DNA from 2 places in the Catenuloplanes sp. NPDC051500 genome. Region 1 is predicted to be linked to the other one. Evidence: predicted binding sites of a transcription regulator. Region 1 holds the regulator's gene; the other holds the start of a gene.
What was found. The regulator HspR, encoded in region 1, represses chaperone genes until heat shock. The targets are predictions, from matches to a motif close to TTGAGTNNNNNNNACTCAA.
Positions count from the first base shown of each region.

Region 2: the regulator HspR is predicted to act here: its motif matches at 2,725-2,743, upstream of lon (endopeptidase La).

Region 1 covers NZ_JBITDX010000006.1:181,696-185,879, forward strand. The annotation lists gene ACIA8K_RS14695 (cation:proton antiporter) at 1-575, shown strand, start outside; gene ACIA8K_RS14700 (hypothetical protein) at 673-1,104, shown strand; gene ACIA8K_RS14705 (heat shock protein transcriptional repressor HspR) at 1,276-1,716, opposite strand; gene dnaJ (molecular chaperone DnaJ) at 1,753-2,967, opposite strand; gene grpE (nucleotide exchange factor GrpE) at 3,061-3,831, opposite strand; gene dnaK (molecular chaperone DnaK) at 3,875-4,184, opposite strand, start outside.
Region 2 covers NZ_JBITDX010000004.1:496,690-500,873, forward strand. The annotation lists gene ACIA8K_RS11525 (nitrate/nitrite transporter) at 1-417, shown strand, start outside; gene ACIA8K_RS11530 (hypothetical protein) at 685-837, opposite strand; gene ACIA8K_RS11535 (alpha/beta fold hydrolase) at 897-1,724, shown strand; gene ACIA8K_RS11540 (hypothetical protein) at 1,808-2,632, opposite strand; gene lon (endopeptidase La) at 2,758-4,184, shown strand, end outside.

The DNA.
Region 1 (4,184 bases):
CCGCGAAGGACGCGGAGGCGCTGCTGCTCGGCGTGCTCGGCCTGACGCTGCTGGTCTCCGGCCTTGCGGACAAGTTGCAGGTCTCCGCCGCGGTCGGCGCGTTCCTGGTCGGCATCGCGCTCTCCGGTCAGGTGGCGCACCACGCGGTGCTGCTGCTCACGCCGCTGCGTGACCTGTTCGCCGCGGTCTTCTTCGTGTTCTTCGGGCTCTCCACACACCCGGGCGAGATCCCGCACGTGCTGCTGCCCGCGTTGGCGCTTGCCGTGCTGACCATGAGCACCAAGGTGCTGACCGGCTATCTCGCTGCGAAACGCGCCGGGATCGCGCTGCCCGGCCGGGTCCGCGCCGGGCTCGCGCTGATGCCGCGCGGCGAGTTCTCAATCGTCATCGCCGGGCTGGCCGTGGCGGCCGGGGTCGAGCCGCAGCTGGCGTCACTTGCGACCGCATATGTGCTGATCACGGTCGTGACCGGCCCGATGCTGGCCCGCCTGCCGGACATGGAGTGGTTCAAGGCGATGCTGCGCAGACGATCAGCGCTGGCCACCCCCGTCCCCTCCACAGAAACTCACATGTAGGACGGAAATGGCACGCTCACCGGGTTCCGATATGCGATAGCTACGCGTTACCGTGTCGCCGCAATGAGCATTGGGGTGTAACAGGCTGGAGTCGCAGGTGAGCGTGCAACAGTCAAGCTTCCACGGTTTCGCGAATCCGGTCGATCCGAGCGCCGCCGAGCTCCGGGCCTGGGCGTACCAGCCCGATTCGGTGCCGCTGGAGTCGATGCCTGCGGACTGGGACCTCCTCGTCGCCGGGGATCGTCTGGTCGGCACCCTCTTCGAGCTGGCGGTGGACCGGACGTGCCCGGCACGCCGGTTCGCTCTGCACTGCCTCTACATCTACGCGGCCGACGGCATCCGCACGAAGTTTCGGGCCCACCCGAAGCGGCGGCTGCGGAAGATGGTGGAGCAGGCGGAGGACGAGGGTGACGAGCTGATGGCGGCATGGTCGCACAACGTGAGGATGCTGCTGTCCCGTCCGGAGTTGTTCGACTACCACGACTGGTGCGAAGGGGGCCTGGTCCGGCAGTCTCGCCGGCTGGGCTGACGACTGTTTCGGGTCCGGGCGGGGACCCCCCGTGGATCCCCGCCCGAACCGGCGCCGCGAGTCGTCTTTGCAGGCCACTGGCCCCGCGACTCGTCGTCGCGCACCCTGGGTGACCATAACCGCTCGCTGTCCGGCTCGGGCCGAAATCCGACATATCTCGTATTTGCGAATTTATCGCTGGGGCTTCTCCCGCGGACGCCACACCACGAGCGCGGTCGACGTCTGGCCGGTCGGGACCAGATCACGCCGGGGGTACGGCGACATCGCCTCCAACTCCCGGATCCGGCGGTAGGCCGCGGCGAGCTCGTCCTGCATCTCCAGCACCTGCTGCTGCAGGTCGCCGGCCAGATGCTCCAGCCCGATGATCCGCTTGATGCCGGCCAGGTTGATGCCCTCGTCCTGACTGAGACGCTGCACCTCGCGGAGCAGCGCCACGTCACGGGCGCTGTACCGCCGCCCCCCGCCGGCGGCCCGGCCGGCCTGCACGAGACCCAGCCGGTCGTACTGCCGGAGCGTCTGCGGGTGCATGCCGGCCATCTGCGCCGCCACCGAGATGATCAAGATCTTGGCGTCCGAGAAGCCCTCGATCGCGATGCGAATACGTGCGTCCACGGGTTCACCTCCTGCCTCGGAACACCTTGCGACTACCTAGCCCGCCTTGCGGACCCGCGCCTCGAGGTGTTCCCGCGAGGCCGCCGGCGTGCTGTCCGCGAACGACTGCAGTGCCTCCCGGGCCTCCGGTGAGACCTCCTTCGGCACCTGCACCTCAAGTGTGACCAGCAGATCGCCGGTTTCGCCATCCCGCTTCGGCACACCCTTGCCGCGGGCGCGCAACACCCGACCACTCGGAGTTCCCGGCGGAACGCGGAGAGTGACAACGCCATCCATCGTGGGCACCCGCAGGTCCGTGCCGAGCACCGCCTCCGCGAACGTGATCGGCACGGTGAGCGTCAGGTTGTCCCCGCTACGGGTGAACAGGTCGTCGCGGCGCACCTTCACCACCACGTAGAGATCGCCGGGCGAACCGCCGCGATCACCGGGCTCGCCCCGGCCGGAGAGCCGGATCCGCTGCCCGTCCGCGACGCCTGCCGGAAGCCGGACGTTGAGCGTGCGGGTCTTCGTCACGCCGCCGGTGCCACGGCACTCCGGGCACTTGTCGTCCACGATGGTGCCGACGCCCTGGCACTCCTTGCACGGCTCCGAGAAGCTGAACGAGCCCTGGTTGCGCTGCACCAGGCCGGAGCCGCGGCAGGTCGGGCAGGTCCGTGGCTGGGTGCCGGGCTTCGCGCCGTTGCCGTGGCAGACGTCGCAGACGCCGGGCGCCCGCAGCGTGATCGGCAGCGTGGTGCCCTGCACCGCGGCGGCGAAGTCTATGGTCACCTCGGTCTCGACGTCGCGGCCACGGTTCGGCCCCTGGCGCCCGCCGCCTCCGCCGGAAAATATCGAGCCGAAGAGGTCCGAGAAACCGGCGCCACCGAACCGCCTGTCGCCTGCGGCCTGACCCGCAGCGCCGCCGCCCGTGTTCACGCCGCCGAACAGGTCGGAGACGTCGAACGGGAACGCCCCACCGGGTCCGCCGGCGCCACCCGGACCGCCCGCCCGGGCGTTGCGGCGGAACGCGCCGGAGCCGAAGAGCGCGCGCATCTCGTCGTACTCCTTGCGCTTCCGCTCGTCCGACAGGACGTCGTACGCCTCGGAGACCGACTTGAAACGCTCCTCCGCCTCGCTGTTACCGGGGTTGTGGTCCGGGTGCAGCTCGCGGGCGAGTTTGCGGTACGACTTCTTCACGTCGTCCTGGGAGGCGGACTTCGGCACGCCGAGAACGGAGTAGAAGTCCTTTTCCAGCCAGTCCTTGGAACTCACCTAATCCACCTCCTGCTGGCTATCCAGCGTTCCCCAAGTGCATGAGACCGGCCGGGTGGCCCGCCGCAGCGAGCCACCCCGGCCGGTCGGAGATCACTCCGGGTCTGCAACCGCCACGAGAGCGGGCCGCAGCAGCCGGTTGCCGAGCTCGTAGCCGCGCCGCATCACGTCGATGCAGGTCGGCTCCGTCACATCGGCGGAGGTCAGGTGCGCCACCGCCTCATGCTTGTTCGGATCGAAGGCGTCGCCCTTCTCGCCGAACGCGGTCAGGCCGAACTTGCCGATCGCTGCCGAGAGCTGGTCCGCGACGCTTGCGAACGGGCCGACCAGGTCGCCGTGCTCGCGCGCCCGGTCCAGATCGTCGAGCACCGGCAGGAGCGCGGAGAGCACCGAAGCGGTGGCCTGCTCGCCCTGCGCGGCGCGGTCCCGCTCGACCCGCTTGCGGTAGTTCGCGTACTCCGCGGTGACCCGCTGGAGGTCGCGCGTGCGCTCCTCCAGATCGGTGCGGAGCGCCTCGTCGGCCGGGGCGGAAGAAGGTGACTTGGCCGCGTGCCTGGCCGCGTGCCTGCCGACCCGCTCCACCTTCTCCGCCTCCTGCTCCGACTCGGTCTCCGCCGTCACCGTGGTCTCCTCGGCGGGCTCCCCGGCCGATTCCTCTGCGGGTTCGTCCGGGAGGACGACCTCGGCGTCGAGCACCTCGTCGGGCTCGATCACCTCGGGCTTCTCGTCCTTCTTGGCCTTGGGATTGACGACGGAAGGATCGATCTTCCGCCGGTCCCTTATGACGACCCGCTCGGAACCCTCGGAACGCTCGCGCTCCGCCGAGGATCCGGCCTTGTCGCCCGGCTTCTTGTCGTCGGTCATGCCCTCACCTCACCTCGCACACGTGCCACAGCGTCCCGTGGGATCACTTCTTGTCGTCCTCGTCGATGATCTCGGCGTCCACGACGTCATCCTGCGCGGCCTTCGGGCCACCGGCCGCACCCGCGCCCGGAGCACCCGCACCCGCACCCGGACCCGCCGCACCCGGCGCGCCCTCGGCACCGGCCTGCTCGGACTGCTGCTGGTAGAGCAGCGAGCCGGCCTGCTGGGAGACGGTCGCCAGCTTCTCGTGCGCCGACTTGATCGCCTCGATGTCGGTGCCGCCAAGCGCGCCGCGCAGCTCGCCGAGCGCCTCGCCGATCTGGTCCCGGGACTCGGCCGGCAGCTTGTCGCCG
Region 2 (4,184 bases), on a different contig from region 1:
GTCAACTTCGCGTTGATGGGCGCCGGCGCGTCTGTCGTTCTCTACGCGTCCGCAGCCCGCTCACTGCCGCTCTACCTGGTCGGATTCGTGCTGCTCTTCGTCTTCTCCGGCGTGGGCAACGGCTCCACGTACAAGATGATCCCCGCGATCTTCAAGGCGAAGAGCGCGCTGAGCGACCTGCCCGGCGAGGTGGCGGAGGCGCGGGCACGGCGGCTGTCCGGCGCACTGATCGGCATCGCCGGCGCGATCGGGGCCTTCGGCGGCGTCCTGGTGAACGTGGCCTTCCGCCAGTCGTTCCTGACGACCGGCTCGGCCGAGGCCGCCTACGTCGCGTTCATCGCGTACTACGCGCTCTGCCTGATCCTCACCTGGTTCGTCTACCTGCGTCCCTCCGCAGCGCGTCTGACCGGCGTCTGACCAGCTCTTTCAAAGATCACATTCCAGGTCATCGTCCCGCTTCCGCGGTGGTTCGGCCCGTTTGCTCCCGCGGGCAAACCTCGCGCCGCGCGAAGACTCCGCTAGCGCTCCGCTTCGCACGCCGCATCGGAGCCTGCCTCGTCGTTGGTCACCGAAAACCTCAGCCGGTCCGTTTCCGCGGGCCGGCTGCGGGTGTCTGTCCTCCGGCGGCCCGGTCCATCGCAGCCGTCGGGGCGCCGGGTCCACCGCAGCCGTCGGGGCGCCGGGTCAGGAAGCGCCGCCCGCGGTGGTCCCGGGGGTGTGGAGGATCTCGCGGGCCTGGTCGGCGGCGCGCGCCATGTTCTCCGAGACGAAGCCGACGAAGCGCGCGATGTTCTCCAGGCGGGCGGCGGCCGGGGTGCCGGCGCCGAGGATGTCCACGCCCTGCCGGGCGATCTCGCCGAGCTTGGCCGTGGAACGGGCGATCGAAGGAGTTCGCGATGCGAAAGCCCACCACCCCCGCCCCCGCCGAGTTCGACATCCCCACGCCGGAGTGGTCCGGCATGGTGACGGTCGACGACACGGCCCTGGCCGTCACCGACACCGGGGGCGCAGGCATCCCCGTGGTCTACCTCAACGGGCAGTTCGCCACCCAGGGGTATTGGCGGCGGGTCATCGCCGAGCTGGGCACCGGGTGGCGGCACATCACCTACGACGAGCGGGCCCGCGGCAGATCGCGCCGTTCGGCGGACTACTCCTTCGAGGCCGCCGTGCGGGACGTCGACGCCGTCCTGGCCGCCCGCGGGGTGGACCGGGCGCTGCTTGTGGGCTGGTCCTACGGAGCGGTGGTCGCCGCGCACTGGGCGCACCGGAACCCGGAGCGCACGATCGGCGCGGTCATGGTCGACGGCGCCTTCCCGCACGACTGGCTCGACGACGCCATGGAGGTGCGGATCCGGAAGATGTTCCGGCGCATGGGCTGGTTCCTGCCGCTGTTGCGCCCGACGGGTCTGACCCCCAGGATGACCGCTGACCAGCAGGCCGACAGCAACATCGAGCTGGGCAGGCTCTCCCGCGAACGCGAGCTGGGCCCCGTGCTCAACGCCCTTACCGTGCCCACCCGCTACGTCGTCGCCTCCGGAACGTCCCTCGGCAGCCGCGATGACGAGCAGGAACGCATCCGTGCCGGCCTCGACACGGTCACCGCCAAGAACCCGAACATCCGGATCCACGCCAAGGTGCCAAGCAACCACGGCGCCCTCCTCAAGAAGGACTTCCCGGTCATCGCCGGCGCCATACGCGAGGTCGCCGCCCTCGACCGCCCCTGAGCTCTGCACGCGACCACCCACGGATCCCGTGGCCCGCGGGAGCACGCGGCAAGGAACCACGGCGGAAGCGGGAAGAGGAGCTTTCAGAGCGAAGCGAAGAATGGGGTGTTGAGCCCCGGATGCCGCACCTGAAGCCGATCGTAGGCACGGACAAGATCATCACGGCTCAGCCACACCGGCGCCGCGATCTCCAGCCGCTTCAGCCGCTCCCCGATCGCCAACGCCGCCAGATCCTCGGCGATCCGTCCCGCGTCCACCCCGCACTCGAAGCCGTAACTGCTCACCCGCACGCGTTCCAGCAGGTGCCGGCCTTCCGGCAGCTCAACCCACGCCCAGCCCTCGGCGATGGCGCCGGGCCCGCTCACGTGCAGGCCGCGGATGATCGGGTCGACGAGGTCGCGGGAGATGTAGGCGTCGACGGCGGCAGCCCGGGCGAGGATGCTGAGATCGTTGACGAAGCCGTCGCGGCCGTCGGGGAGGCGGCCGATGATGTCGCGGAATCCGGTGCCGTCGAACGTGGTGGCGTCGTGGAACGCGCGTGCGTCGATCAGGTACTCGACAATGCGCCGGGCCTGGGCGGTGGCGCCGAGGATCGGGGACGCGATGCGCAGCCATTCCAGGCCGACGGCGGCGCAGACCACGGCGACCATCCGGTCCGGCCGTTCGGAGGTGGAGGCCTCGGCGGGGTCGGCGAACTCGACGGCGAAGTCGGGCAGCCGGCTGCCGGCGTCGAGGACGACGAAGTCGGCGCGGGCGCGCAGCGCGGTGTTCCACTGATGCGGGCTGACCCCCTCCGGGCGGCGCTGGACCAGCTGGCTGATCCGCCGGTCAGGCTGGACCACCCGGCGGCCACGCTCGAAGGATTGGTCGTCGGTGAGCACGACCGGACGCAACGACGAGTTCGGCACCTGACCACTCTAGGGACCGTGACCGGGTGGAGAGGGCCCGTCGCGGTTCGTGTCGCGCGTCACGCCCGGGAAGACGGACACGGTGGGCGAGGTTGAGTCGGGCAGGCTCAAGAATGGGGTGTCCGATGGCTACGCTTCCCGTACTGCCGTTGACCGACGACGTGCTGCTTCCCCGCATGGTTACTCCGGTGGAGCTCGACTCCGCCACTCAGGCCGCCGTGGACGCGGCCCGGACCAGCGGTGACAAGCGGTTGCTGGCCGTCCCCCGGATCGACGGCGTCTACGGCCCGGTCGGCACCGTGGCCGTGATCGAACAGGTCGGCCGGCTGCCCAGCGGCGAGCCGGTGGCCGTGATCCGCGGCCTGCACCGCGCCCGCATCGGTTCCGGTGTGGCCGGACCCGGCGCGGCGCTCTGGGTGGAGTCGACCGAGATCGAGGAATCGCCGGTGACCGGGAAGACCCGGGAGCTGGCCCGTGACTACAAGGCGCTTGTCCGCGCACAGCTGCAGAAGCGCGGTGCGTGGCAGGTGATCGACGCGGTCGAGCGGATGACCGACCCGTCGGAGATCGCCGACTCCTCCGGCTACTCCCCGTGGATGTCGCTCGAGCAGAAGCGCGGCCTGCTCGACGAGACCGACCTGACCGCCCGGCTGGAGCTCCTGGTCACCTGGATCAAGGAGCACCAGGCCGAGGAGGAGGTCAGCGAGAAGATCAACTCTGAGGTGCGCGAGGGTCTGGAGAAGACCCAGCGCGACTTCCTGCTCCGTCAGCAGCTCGCCGCGATCCGCAAGGAGCTTGGCGAGGACGAGCCGGAGGGCGCTGGCGACTACCGGACCCGGGTCCAGGAGGCTGACCTGCCGGACAACGTCCGCGAGGCAGCGATGCGCGAGGTGGGCCGCCTGGAGCGGGCCAGCGACGCGTCCCCGGAGTCCGGCTGGATTCGCACCTGGCTGGACACGGTGCTGGAGATGCCGTGGACGACCCGCACGGACGACAACACCGACCTGGACGCCGCCCGCGCCGTGCTCGACGCGGACCACGCGGGCCTGGACGACGTCAAAGACCGCATTCTCGAATATCTGGCGGTACGCAACCGGCGCGCGGCCCGTGGCCTGCACGTGGTCGGCGGCCGTGGCTCCGGCGCGGTGCTCGCGCTGGCCGGCCCGCCCGGGGTGGGCAAGACCTCGCTCGGTGAGTCGGTCGCACGCGCGCTCGGCCGGAAGTTCGTCCGGGTCTCGCTCGGCGGCATCCGGGACGAGGCAGAGATCCGCGGTCACCGGCGCACCTACGTCGGCGCGCTGCCCGGCCGGATCGTGCGGGCGATCCGCGAGGCCGGCTCGATGAACCCGGTGGTGCTGCTCGACGAGGTCGACAAGATCTCCGCCGGGTACGCCGGCGACCCGGCCGCCGCGCTGCTCGAGGTGCTCGACCCGGCGCAGAACCACACGTTCCGGGACCACTACCTGGAGGTCGACCTGGACCTCTCCGACGTGCTGTTCCTCGCCACCGCGAACGTGGTGGAGACGATCCCCGGCCCGCTGCTGGACCGGAT